Regions from separate parts of the Streptomyces sp. NBC_01750 genome, predicted to be linked through region 3. Evidence: riboswitches for the same ligand, from Rfam matches in the RefSeq annotation. Region 3 holds a riboswitch; each other region holds the start of a gene.
What was found. A riboswitch is a leader RNA that binds a small molecule or an ion and turns the genes downstream of it on or off. The one in region 3 is predicted to bind cyclic di-AMP.
Positions count from the first base shown of each region.

Region 1 (4,274 bases), 970 kb from region 3:
GCCGCCCAGTGAACGCAGGTCCTCGCCCTGACCACGGCGGGCCCGCTCCTGACCCAGCCTGACCAGGCCACGCAGCACCTTCAGATGCGCCTCGGTGCGCCGCTGGGCGGCGCGCGCCGCACCCATGGGCTCCAGCAGCATCCGGATCTCCAGGAGGTCGGCGGCCTCCTGCTCGGTGGGCTCGGCGACACAGGCGCCGGCGTGGCGGCGGGTGGTGACGAAACCCTCGGACTCCAGGGTGCGCAGAGCTTCGCGCACCGGGACCCGGGAGACGCCGTAGCGGCGCGCCAGCTGCTCCTCGGTGAGCCGGCTGCCGCGCTCGAATACACCGGAGACGATGTCGTCGCGGATCGCCGTGCATACCGAGTGCGCGGGAATGCGCATGACCGAACCTCCGCTTTAATCCGCGCGAAACGCAGCCGACTGACGTCTGTTCAGTGACTCTATTGCAATGCTCGGGATTTTCCGATGGGAGACCGGAATCCATGGATATCTTTTGGCCAGAACGCCGGCGGAGCGGGCAAACGCCGAAGGCCCCGGCGGTGAGCCGGGGCCTTCGGGAAGCACGCGGGGCCGGACAGCGGCCCGCCGTCTGATCAGACGCTGACGCCGTGCGCGCGCAGGTACGCGACCGGGTTGATGTCGGAGCCGTACTCGGGGCTGGTGCGGGCCTCGAAGTGGAGGTGCGGTCCAGTGGTGTTGCCGGTCGCGCCGGAGAGGCCGATCTGCTGGCCCGGGGTCACCGACTGGCCGACCGAGACGCCGATGGACGAGAGGTGGCCGTACTGCGTGTACGAGCCGTCCTTCATCTTGATCACGATGTTGTTCCCGTACGCGCCGCCCCAGCCGGCCTCGACGACAGTGCCGGAGCCGACCGCGTGCACGGTCGTGCCGGACGCGGCGTGGAAGTCGATGCCGGTGTGGCTGCCGGAGGACCAGATGGCGCCGCCGGACTTGTAGCCCGTGGAGACGTACGAGTGCGAGATCGGGGCCACGAAGGAGTTGAGGCGCTTGCGCTCGGCGGCGCGCGCGGCGCGCTCCTTGGCCTCACGGGCCTCCTTGGCGCGGGCCTCGGCCTTCCGCTTCGCCTCGGCCTCGGCCTTCGCCTTGGCGACGGCCTCGGCGGCCTCCTCCTTCTGAGCGGCGGCCTGGTCGGCGATCTGCTCGGCGAGGGAGTCGGCGGCCACGATCTGGGTCAGGCCGGTGTCCTCGACGGTGGCCGCGCCGGTGTCGGCGGCGAGTGCCGGGGAAGCGAGGGTTCCGATGACGCCGGTGGTGGCGAGAGCGGCGACGGCGGCGATGTTCGCCTTCTTGCGCGTCATTCGGCTCGGGGCACGGTGCTTCCCGGTGGCACGGGTGAACGCCATGAAGTGGCTGATCCTTTCCTTCCTTCTCGCCTACCGGGTTAGCTGACGGGTTCGGAGCAGGAAGGTCTCCTACAGGCCCCTCCGCAGGTGCGAAGGCGCCCGATTCACCCCAGGGACTGAGTGGGTCCCCGGCTCCCCAGGCTCGCGCCTGACGGGGACTCGGCGATGACTGTCCGATGCCGCGGATGCGGCGGGCTACTGGCGGACAGCCGGACCGACGCTAGGCGGGCCGTCTTTCAATCACCAAACAGACAGCTCTTTTTGTAGCGCATGCCACAGGCCAGACAGGCAGGCTCTGCAATAAAACGGGCATAAGACAGAACCCCGGCATCACCAGGGAGGCCGGGGTTCCGTTTGCCTGTTTTGAATTGTTTGCCGGATTGACCCAATCAGCCTGTGACAACCGTCACTTCGCCGATGCCGAGCGCCCTGACCGGCTCCTCGATCTGCGAGGCATCGCCGACGAGCACCGTGACAAGTCGGTCCACCGGGAAGGCGCTGACGGCCGCGGCCGTCGCCTCAACGGTGCCGGTATCGGCCAGGCGCACGTACAACTGCGCCTGGTAGTCGTCCGGGAGGAACTGCTCGACTTGGTCGGCGAGCGTGCCCGCGACGGAGGCGGCCGTCTCGAACTTCAGCGGGGCGACACCCACCAGGTTCTGCACGGCAACATCGCGCTCGGCGTCGGTCAGGCCCTCGGCCGCGAGCGTACGCAGCACCTTCCAGAGGTCGTCCAGCGCCGGTCCGGTGTTCGGGGTGTCCACGGAACCGCTGATGGCGAGCATCGCCGCGCCCGACCCGTCGGGAGCGGAGCGCAGCACCTGGCCGAAGGCCCGTACGCCGTAGGTGTAGCCCTTCTCCTCGCGCAGCACGCGGTCGAGACGCGAGGTGAGGGTGCCGCCCAGGCAATACGCCCCGAGCACCTGGGCCGGCCAGACGCGGTCGTGGCGGTCCGGGCCGATACGGCCGATCAGCAGCTGCGTCTGGACGGCGCCGGGGCGGTCCACGATGACCACACGGCCGGTGTCGTCGGCGGTGATCGGCGGTACGGGACGGGCCTCGGCGCTGTTGCCGGTCCAGGTACCGAGAGTCTCGGCGAGCACGGCGTCAAGGTCGACTCCGGTGAGGTCGCCGACGATTACCGTGGTGGCCGTGGCCGGCCGGACATACGCCTCGTAGAAGGCGCGCACGGCCGCGGAGTCGATCCGGGCCACGGACTCCTCCGTGCCCTGGCGGGGGCGCGACATACGCAGGGAGGCCGGGAAGAGCTGCTTGGAGAGCTCCTTGGCCGCACGGCGGGCCGGGTTGGCCGTCTCGTGCGGGATCTCGTCCAGCCGGTTGCGTACCAGCCGCTCCACCTCGTTGTCGGCGAAGGCGGGCGCGCGCAGCGCCTCGGCGAGCAGGCCGAGCGCCTTCGGCAGCCGGGAGACCGGCACCTCCAGGGAGACGCGGACACCCGGGTGGTCGGCGTGCGCGTCGAGAGTGGCGCCGCAGCGCTCCAGCTCGGCGGCGAACTCCTCGGCGGTGTGCTTGTCGGTGCCTTCCGACAGGGCGCGCGCCATGATCGTGGCGACGCCGTCGATGCCCTCGGGCTCGGCCTCCAGCGGGGCGTCGAGGCAGATCTCGACGGCCACCACCTGCTGGCCGGGGCGATGGCAGCGCAGCACGGTGAGGCCGTTGTCCAGCGTGCCGCGCTCGGGGGCCGGGAACGCCCAGGGGCGGGCGGGGCCGGCCGTCGGCTGCGGGTGGAACTCCATGGTCACGGCAGCGTCGCTCACTGGTCCGCCCCTTCGTGCTCGTCGTTCTCGTCGCTGTCGCTGTCGCCGTTGTCCGCGGAGAGGGGCTCGTAGACCAGCACCGCCCTGTTGTCCGGGCGCAACCGGGCCTTGGCGACCGCCTGCACCTCTTCGGCGGTGACGTCCAGCACCCGCTGTACGGCGCTCAGCGCCAGCTGCGGGTCGCCGAAGAGCACGGCGTACCGGCACAGTTCATCGGCGCGGCCTGCGACCGTGCCGAGCCGGTCCAGCCACTCGCGCTCCAACTGGGCCTGCGCCCGCTCCATCTCCTCGGGCGTGGGGCCTTCCGCGGCGAACCGTGCCAGCTCCTCGTCGACCGCGGCCTCGATCTGCGGCACCTCGACACCGCCGGACGTCTTGACGTCCAGCCAGCCCAGCGAGGGGGCACCGGCCAGCCGCAGCAGACCGAAGCCGGCCGCGACGGCCGTCTGGTCACGGCGCACCAGGCGGTTGTGCAGCCTCGAGGACTCACCGCCGCCGAGGACGGTGAGCGCCAGGTCAGCGGCATCGCACTCGCGCGTGCCGTCGTGCGGCAGGCGGTAGGCGGCCATCAGCGCCCGGGCCGGGACCTCCTCGACGATCTCCTCGCGCAGCTGCTCGCCGATGGTCTCCGGAAGGGAGCCGTCGCGCGGGGGCTGCTTGCCGTCGTGGGCCGGGATGGAGCCGAAGTAATTCTCGATCCAGGCGAGCGTCTGCTTCGGGTCGATGTCACCGACGACCGAAAGCACGGCGTTGTTCGGCGCGTAGTACGTACGGAAGAAGGTGCGCGCGTCCTCGAGGGTCGCCGCGTCCAGATCGGTCATCGAGCCGATCGGTGTGTGGTGGTACGGATGGCCCTCCGGGTAGGCGAGCGCGGTCAGCCGCTCGAAGGCCGTACCGTACGGGACGTTGTCGTACCGCTGGCGGCGCTCGTTCTTGACGACATCGCGCTGGTTCTCCATCGACTCGTCGTCGAGAGCCGCGAGCAGCGAGCCCATCCGGTCGGCTTCCAGCCAGAGGGCGAGCTCCAGCTGGTGGGTGGGCATGGTCTCGAAGTAATTGGTGCGCTCGAAGCTGGTGGTGCCGTTCAGCGAGCCGCCGGCTCCCTGAACCAGCTCGAAGTGGCCGTTGC
Region 1 covers NZ_CP109137.1:6,606,255-6,610,528, reverse strand. The annotation lists gene OG966_RS30100 (GntR family transcriptional regulator) at 1-384, opposite strand, end outside; gene OG966_RS30095 (M23 family metallopeptidase) at 597-1,367, opposite strand; cyclic di-AMP (ydaO/yuaA leader) riboswitch at 1,381-1,542, opposite strand; gene OG966_RS30090 (M16 family metallopeptidase) at 1,757-3,124, opposite strand; gene OG966_RS30085 (M16 family metallopeptidase) at 3,142-4,274, opposite strand, start outside.
Region 1: another riboswitch for cyclic di-AMP. It lies ahead of OG966_RS30095 (M23 family metallopeptidase); the one in region 3 lies ahead of OG966_RS34220 (M23 family metallopeptidase).

Region 2 (4,274 bases), 700 kb from region 3:
CGGGGCGTCCGGGGCAATCGCCGGTGTGCTGGGCGCCTACCTGGTGCTGTACCCGCGGGCTCGGGTGTGGGGCCTGGTGCCCTTTCTTTTCTTCTTCCCTCTGCGACTCCCGGCCTGGGCTGTGCTTGGACTGTGGTTCGTCCTGCAGGCGTTCTACTCGGCCGACTACGGCGTCGCGGAGGCCGGCACCGTTGCCTACCTCGCCCATGTGTTCGGATTCGTGGCCGGGGCGTTGCTGGCGCTTCCGCTACGGGCCAATACCCCGCCCCCTCCCGAACCGCAGCGGCTGCACAACAGGCCGCAGGTACCGCCGCGTTGGTGAGCTCATTGCTGGTCCCGGCGTCGGGGGCGCCACGGGGCGTCGACCACCCGGAGTGCCGAGGTCGGCCCTGTCATCCACTTCCACGTCCACCTCTCACCTGCCGCACCGCGCCCAAGAGGACGTTCAGTCCCAGGAAGTGAATGCAGTTGACTCGGAGTCAGCCGTGGCTGTCGGCTCGGACGCCGAAGCGTGGCGCCCGCGCGACCAGCTACAACCTCCAACGGAGTTGCGTGCGCCACGTTTCAACCGCCGTTTGAACACTGATTCGCTCAAGCCCGTTGACCTCGGTAACCGGTGAAACACCTGCAGACCGGTGAGTGAGTGAGGTTCGCACATGCCAAGGATGCTCCGGAAAGTCACCGAGCGCCGCCTTCCGGCGGCCGGCTGCTGCCCAGCCTGGTCGGCCGGCCACGGCTCCTTCCAGCGACTCACGCACTGAGGGACGAGATCATGGACTACTGCCTCCCCTGCCGCCGCGTCCTCAACGGCGCCGTGACGTGCCCGGAATGCGGCGCATACGACTCCGCCACAGCACCGCCGATCGATCGGAGCGGCGGTGGTGCTCCGACAGTCGACACGGTGTTGCCGGAGATCCTGTTCAGCGAGGGACCGAGCTCCTTCGAGTCCCCCGAGCCTCTCCGGTCCCCCGCTCCCGCAGCCGATGCGCCCGCAGCCCGGCGCCGCCATCCGCAGCGATTGAAGAAGTACGGCGGCCGGACTCTTGCCGCGGCAGCCCTCACCATGCTCGGCGGCCTGGCCGCCGTATCGCTGCTGCCCGAGCACTCCGCCGGTGCCCCAGGAGCAGCGGCGAGCCCGGAACGGGTATCCCCCGACGAACCCGAGGCCCACGTCACCAAGTCACCGAAAGCCACGCCGGAACGGCGGGCCACGCACCCGGCCCGAGGGAGCGTCCGGGACCGGAGCAGTGGTACGACTCGGCGCCCCAGCCCGACGGCCACTCACCGGGAATCAGCTGCTTCCCCAGCTCCCACAGCCACCACCAGTCCGCCCGTGAGGGCCAGGCCGACCCCCCGCCCCTCCCATGGCCGCCCCAGCCACTCGGCGTCGCCGACGCCGACGACGCCGACTCCTTCCGCAAGTCCTACCGGCAGTGTGAGCACCTCACCCACGGGTAGTCCTGCGCCGAGCACCACTGGTGGCCCAGTGACCGATACCCAGAGGGAACTGACGGAGCTGTTGCTGCCGGAGCGACACCGAAGCGGCACGATCACCGGCAGGTGACCGAAGGTTCGGGTTCGCCATGCCGATGGTGGTCGTCGGCAACCTGGGTGCCGCTCGCCACGGCGGAGTAGCCGTCCAGCGCGTCCGTTTCGACGGCTGCCCGATGGCGCGCGCGAATCGCGCCGGCCGAGAGGCTGATGTCCAGGACAGGGCGTCGTTCGACAGGTCACCGGTCTCCGCCCCGGCGCAGACCGACGGCCGTCGAAGCCTCTGGGCGCGCTGAGTGGCGCCCGCCCGTGCCCGCCGAGCGCTGGAACCGTTCGACACCCCTACCGGCGGCCGGGACCCGGCGGCAGGGACCCAGCACGCCACCGCCACCCGGACGCGTACGCCGCGCGGGCAGCGGTGGATGCCTGCCGGTCTCGGGGTGCATGTCGCCACAGGACAGCCAGGCGCGGAGAGGCGACCCCGATTACTACCTAAACGGACAGAATCCACCCATAGAGGGCGCTAATGCATTTATAGCGCGAATGTGGAGACTAAATGCGCATCTTCGAGGACAACTCCGCCCACGCATGTCCGGAATGAGCATTTACTCGGTATTGCTCTCGACGTCCATATTGCAGGAAAACATGCGACTTGTCGTGCATTTTCGCGGCGGTGCAGGGCCGACCATCCCCCATCGAATCCCGTGATATGGGTCACGTCCTCGACAGTGCGCGAAGGGCGCCGATCCGGCCCAGTCCCTTTCCGTAGAAGAGAGTTGAGTTTCCCGTCCTCGGTGGATCGCGTGATTTTCCGCGGCTGATTCCGCCGCGCGGATTGCAGTGGTGAATTCAGGGCTTGTTCCATCCGGCGCTTTTCGCTTACGGTCACCGCAATCCGGACGGAACGCCGAATCCTGCCGCCGTCCGGCAAACCACCCACTCACTTACGGCAGGAGCGGGGGACCCAGGTAAGCCGCCGATCCGGAATCCGGAACGGCTCGGGGTCAAGTCGCATTCCTACCGCGGCCGGGCATCTCCAGCCCGAACCCGACAGCTCACCTCGCAGGCGACGGAGAGGAACTCATCATGCCCGCAAAGGGTAAGCACCGTCGTCCCAAGTCCAGCCCGATCACCCGGGGTTTCGTCGCCGCGGGTGCGGGCGGTGCCGCACTCGTCCTGCCGGTGATCGGCGCGACCACTGCCGGCGCGGCCCAGCCGACGGCACATCCCGTCACAGCCGCAAAGGCTGTGGCGCCGGCTGCCGCGGGCACCACGCACATCGCCGCGAAGAAGGCCCTGCCCACCACCTATTCCGTCGTCAAGGGTGACTCCCTTGCCAAGATCGCACGGGCGCACTCCCTGAGCGGCGGCTGGATGCAGCTGTACAAGGACAACCGGAGGGCAATCGGCAGCAACCCTTCGCTGATTCACTCGGGTCTCCAGCTGTCGGTCGGCAAGAAGGCCAAAGTGACCCCCAACACGTCTTCCCCTGAGGATCGGGCCAGCCGCTCCGCGCAGAGGAGCACGCTGGCCACCAAGGGCGCCACCACCGCCGCAAAGCCCGCGACCTATTCGAATAACCTCGACGGCTGGATCCGGGAGTCACTCGCCGTCATGGCCAAGCACGGCATCCCCGGCTCGTACGACGGCATCCACCGGAACATCATGCGCGAGTCCTCGGGCAACCCGCGGGCCATCAACAACTGGGACTCCAACGCCGTGGCGGGAACGCCGTCCAAGGGGCTCCTGCAGGTCATCGCGCCGACGTTCCTCGCGTACCACGTGCCCGGCACGTCGATGGACAGCTACGACCCGGTCGCCAACATCACCGCCGCGTGCAACTACGCCGCCGACAAGTACGGCTCCATCGACAATGTGAACGGCGCCTACTGAGGCCTGTCACCACCGTCGCGTCACATCTTGCGGATGCGCAGATAGCGCATGAGGTCGGGCAGGAGCTGCTTGACGACGGCAGCCACAGCCGTCGCGGCAGTCGCGGCGGCCACGCTGCCAATGATCGTCTTCTTCATGTTCTTCTCCTCACTTCGCAACCTCGCCGACCGCAGCCGGTGGCGCGGACGATTCGTGCCTGCCGTCCCGTACCAGGCCCATGATCAGCCGTACGGCCTCCGGCACGGCGGCGGCAACGGGCGGACTGAGACCGATGCCTTCCTCCACACCGGCGGGTTCACATCCCACTACCAGGGTGCGCCGCGGTGGCCGAGTGCCGGTGCCGGCGCAGAGGGTCCCCAGGAGCGCCAGGACCGCGTCGGGGGACATCCGGTGGCCGTCCAGCAGGGCGGTCTCGGGCTCGATGTCGCCCGCGCTGTCGGCTTCGATCAGATACACCGTGCCGGGCTCGCCGCCGCGCGCCGTGGCATCGACCAGGACGAGGGTGTCGTAGCCCTCGAGGAGCTCGTACGCCAGGTGTACGCCCCGTACGCCGAAGTCCACGACCTCGGCGTACTCGGGCAGCTGTTCCGCGGCCAGCCTGCGCACGGTCTCGATGCCGAAGCCGTCGTCGCCGAGGAAGATGTTTCCGACCCCGGCGACCAGAATCCGGTCGCTGGTCCGGTCGGGGCGGCTCATGCGTCCTCCAGGGGGGCGACCTCGTCGGGCTGGAAGTACAGGAAGCGGCCCTGCTCGCGGCGGATGTCGGCTCCTGGATCACCCTCGACGGTCACTGCCAGGTGCACTGCCCCGTCCACGTCGTGCAGCACCGCCTCGACTCTGGCGCTGCGGCCGTGCAGGAACAGGTCCTGTGCGTCACTGCGCCGCAGGCC
Region 2 covers NZ_CP109137.1:8,275,512-8,279,785, reverse strand. The annotation lists gene OG966_RS37560 (rhomboid family intramembrane serine protease) at 1-322, shown strand, start outside; gene OG966_RS41040 (SCO2400 family protein) at 773-1,564, shown strand; gene OG966_RS37555 (hypothetical protein) at 1,584-1,787, shown strand; cyclic di-AMP (ydaO/yuaA leader) riboswitch at 2,415-2,575, shown strand; gene OG966_RS37550 (transglycosylase SLT domain-containing protein) at 2,578-3,384, shown strand; gene OG966_RS41035 (DUF6893 family small protein) at 3,405-3,521, opposite strand; gene OG966_RS37545 (hydrogenase maturation protease) at 3,532-4,080, opposite strand; gene OG966_RS37540 (hypothetical protein) at 4,077-4,274, opposite strand, start outside.
Region 2: another riboswitch for cyclic di-AMP. It lies ahead of OG966_RS37550 (transglycosylase SLT domain-containing protein); the one in region 3 lies ahead of OG966_RS34220 (M23 family metallopeptidase).

Region 3 (4,274 bases):
AGTCGCAGCATCAGACGTATCAGCAGCCCGAACAGCCGACGGATCGCCTCCCGCACGATGTGCTGGTGGTCGGCGGCAGCGGTGTGGACACGGTCGTCCGTGTCGACTCCCTGCCGGTCCCGCTCGCGGATTCGGTCGGCGTCGGCCCGATCCGTGAATGGCCGGGCCACACCGGTGGCAATGTGGCCCTCGGCTGCCGGGCCCTCGGGCTGAATGCCACCCTCATCGACTACATCGGCGACGACTGGCCGGGCCGTCAGGTCAGGGAGCAACTCGCCTCGGGGGGCGTGAATTTCGAGCCTCTGATCTCGCCGGCGGGGACGCGGCGCGCGGTCAACCTCGTCGACCCGGCGGGCCGTCGGATGTCCTTCTACGACGCCCGGGATCCCGGCGAGCTGCGGATGCCGCGCGACTTCTACCTCCCTCATCTGCGTCGCGCTCGCCACATCCATCTCTCGATCATGAACTTCGCGCGGTTCCTCTACGACGACATCGAAGCGCTGGGTGTGCCGGTCTCCACCGATCTGCACGACTGGGACGGACTGGCCGACCACCAGAAGGAGTTCGCACTCCGCTCGGACCTGGTCTTCCTCAGCGCTGCCGGCGCGGGCGAGCGGATAGCGTCGGTGATGCGGGAGATCCTGCGCGACGGCCGGGCGCGGGCGGTGGTCGCGACGGCGGGTGCCGGCGGCTCGTATCTCCTCAGCCGCGACGGGGGAAGCACCCCGCGCCCGGTCCCGGCGGTCGTCCCGCCCGCTCCGGTGGTCGACTCCAACGGCGCGGGTGACGCCTACGTCTGCGGCTTTCTGTACGGGCAGCTGTCGGGCCGCGATCTGGAGGAGAGCGCGAGGCTGGGTGCGGTGGCCGGTGCCCATGCCTGTACGGGCGAGGGCAGTACGGCGCTGATCGGACCGGCCGAACTGTTGTCGTCGGTCGTGGTCTGACGCACCGGTTCGTACGCCACCGAGCCTCATTCGTCGCACGGCCTCAGTCGTCGTACGGGGCGGGAAAGGCGAGCCCTGTCAGCCTCGCGCCACACCTGTCACAGCCGGCGCGCGACCGCGGGATCCTGTGCGCGCGGAGAACGTGGTGTGCTTCGGCGCGCCTTCGAAGGAGCCGAGGCCGGAAGGGCCGTAGTGCTCCCCGGCCCGCGCGTCCGGGTCGGCGGCGGCCCGCAGCGCCGGGAGGGCGCCGCCCGCAGCGTCCGAACCGAAGGTGCGCACCGCGCAGTTGATGATCCGGTGCGGCGGCGGGGCGGCGCGATCACTGCCGGTGCGGCCGCTCGACGGCGGCCGCACCGCGCTCCGGGTCGCGGGCGCAAAGGAGCAGCCGCGCTCCTGCTCCGGCGAGTCCGTGGCGACCGCGAGGCCGATCCCGCGGCGGGCACCGGTGACCAGGGCCGTACGTCCGGTGAGCCGGGGCAGGTCCGCTACGCCCCAGCCGTCCGCTGTCACAGAGGCAGCAGGTCCGGGCGCTTGGCCTCGACATGGTCGCCGGAGCTCTCGCCGCGCAGCCGTCGTCCGATCCACGGCACCAGGTGCTCGCGCGCCCAGTTGATGTCGTCGCGGCGCACCTCGAACGGTCCGCGCGGCGGCAGGGGCGGCCACGCCTGGTCGGGGTCGGCGGGCACCTCGAGTCCGAGCACCTGGGCGGCACGCAGTGCGACCCGGGTGTGGCCCTCGGGCGACAGATGCAGCCGGTCGGCGTCCCAAGCCCGCCTTTCCTGGATGGACTTGAGCGACCACAGGTCGAGTACGGGGCAGTCGTAGCGGTCGGCGATGGCCCGTACATGCGCGGTGTACGTGGCGATCTTGCCGCGCAGATGACGCAGTACCGGCACGCCACGGGTGTCGAAGCCGGTGGTCACCATGACGGTGCCGACCGAGCTGGTGAGGTCGGCGACGGCCCGCTCGAAGCGCTCGGCCACGTCGTCGGGGTTGCTGCCGGGCCGGATGATGTCATTGCCGCCTGCGCAGAAGGTCACCAGATCCGGGGCGAGTTCCTTCGCCCGCGGGACCTGTTCCTCGACGATCTGGTCAAGGAGACGGCCGCGTACGGCGAGATTGGCGTACCGGAAGGTGTGCTCCGGCATCCGGTCGTCGAGCAGGACCGCGAACCGGTCCGCCCAGCCGACGTACATCCCGTCGGGGCCCGGGTCGCCGACGCCCTCGGTGAAGCTGTCACCGATCGCCGCGTACGACCCGAATACGCCACTGTTCTCTGTTCTCGAATCGTCTGCCACGAGACCTCATTTTTCCCTTACGGATGTGACCTACGCGACCGTAAGGAGGGGTTGACGAGGGGTGATATAGACCACCGGTCAAGATTCGTCCAACCCGGAATACGCCGACTCCCCCCACGCCGCGGGCGGCGGCACGAGGGGAGGAAGGGCGACGACGCGCATCGGCCGGATCAGATGGAGACACCGTGCTGGCGCAGGTAGGCCACCGGGTCGATGTCCGAGCCATAGCTGGGGCCGGTGCGGATCTCGAAGTGCAGGTGCGGGCCGGTGGAGTTGCCGGTGGTGCCGGAGAGGCCGATCGGCTGGCCGCCGCTCACGCTCTGGCCGGAGGAGACGGCGAGGGAGGAGAGGTGGGCGTACTGCGAGTAGGTGCCATCGCTTTGCTGGATGACGATCTGGTTGCCGTACGCACCGGCCCAGCCGGCGGAGACGACGGTGCCCTGGCCGACTGCCTTGACGGTCGTGCCGGAGGATGCCGCGAAGTCGAGACCGGTGTGGTAACCGCTGGACCACATGGCGCCGGCGAGGTGGTACGGGGTGATGACGGTCGCGCCGTCGACGGGGGTGGTGAAGCCGGAGGCGCTGGTCTGCGTGGCGGCGCCGCTGCTCGCCGAGTCGCCGGACGAGGACGGCGCGGAGGACTGCACGGCCGAGCCCGAGTCCGAGGAGCCCGAGTCCGAGGACGGCTTCGAGGAGGACGGCTTCGAGGAGGACCGCTCCGGGCTTGCCGGGCTCTGCGACTTCTCCGGAGCCTTCGCCTTCGCGCCGAGGGTGAGCTTGAGCCCGGGGTGGATCAGCGACGGGTTGTCGCCGACCCGCTCCCGGTTGTCCGCGTACAGCTTCTTCCAGCCGCCGCGGACATCGTGCTCGTCGGCGATCTTGGCCAGATAGTCGCCGGGGACGACTGAGTACGTGGTGGGAGAGGCCTTCTTCTGCGCCACGTGGGTCGCGGCGGCGGACCCGGCAGAGAAAGGAGAGGATGCGGCGGCGGTCACAGCCTTTTCCGGGGCCACGGCCGGAGCGGCCTTTTCCGCCGCGTGGGCGCCGGCGGCGCCTATCAGCGGAAGTGCGATGGCGGCGCCACCCGTACCGGCGGTGACGAATCCGCGCGTGATCGGGCTGACCTTGGGGCGGCGGTGCTTGCCCTTCTTGGGCATGGCGAATTCCTCTCCGGCGCCGGCGTGGTGAGCTGTCGGGTTCGGGCTGGAGATGCCCGGCCGCGCAGTTGCGCGACTTCACCCCAAGCCGTCCGGAAGTCCGGAATCGGCGTACTACCTGGGTCCCCCGCTCCTGCCGCACGTTGTTGGGTGGAATTCCGGACGGCGGCAGGATTAGGCGGTCCGTCCGGATTGGTCGTGACCGTAAACGAATGGGTGGACCGGGACAAGCTGTCGCTTTCGCCCGCCAATGATCCGTCTGATATCGCCGCGAAATTCCCGTCACCCTCCGTAAATAGATGATCTTCGCCGTCCGCCCAGGCAACGGAATTAACCCCCGTCGCACCGTCGCGCACCGTCACGAATATGATCCCGCTCACGGGCCACGCCCCCACTCCCCTACAGGCGGGGCACGTTATGCCTAATCGTCCAATTCGGACATAACAGGCATTTAATGGAAATGGTCTGTTTATAGCCTGCGATCCCCCTTACTGCCCAATTCATGCCACGCCCATCGGAATTTCGTCGGGGATTGAGCCGGAGCAGCCACCGGAATGCGTTGTAGCCGGGTCCGCTCCTGTCAGCCGGGCCGAAGCGGCCGCGCTCACTCAGCGGCGCCGGAGCCGGATCACCGTGGCGTCCATGTCCCCCTTCAGTCCGGTGTGCAGCCCCTGGTGCAGCAGCAGGGATCCGCGATGCGCAGCACCGGAGTCCGGGCACTCGTACACGGCTGCCGGATCGAGCCCGCGCAGCCTGAGCCTGGGCGGCTGTTCGCCGTAGTGCTGCGCCTGGAGCCAGGCGAGGACGACTGTCTCGTCACCTCGTAGGTACTGCACGGCACTCAGTCCGCCCTCCGGCGCCCGCAGCCGGTACAG
Region 3 covers NZ_CP109137.1:7,580,421-7,584,694, reverse strand. The annotation lists gene OG966_RS34235 (carbohydrate kinase family protein) at 63-944, shown strand; gene OG966_RS34230 (hypothetical protein) at 1,023-1,454, opposite strand; gene OG966_RS34225 (SGNH/GDSL hydrolase family protein) at 1,451-2,242, opposite strand; gene OG966_RS34220 (M23 family metallopeptidase) at 2,413-3,399, opposite strand; cyclic di-AMP (ydaO/yuaA leader) riboswitch at 3,404-3,577, opposite strand; gene OG966_RS34215 (alpha-galactosidase) at 4,008-4,274, opposite strand, start outside.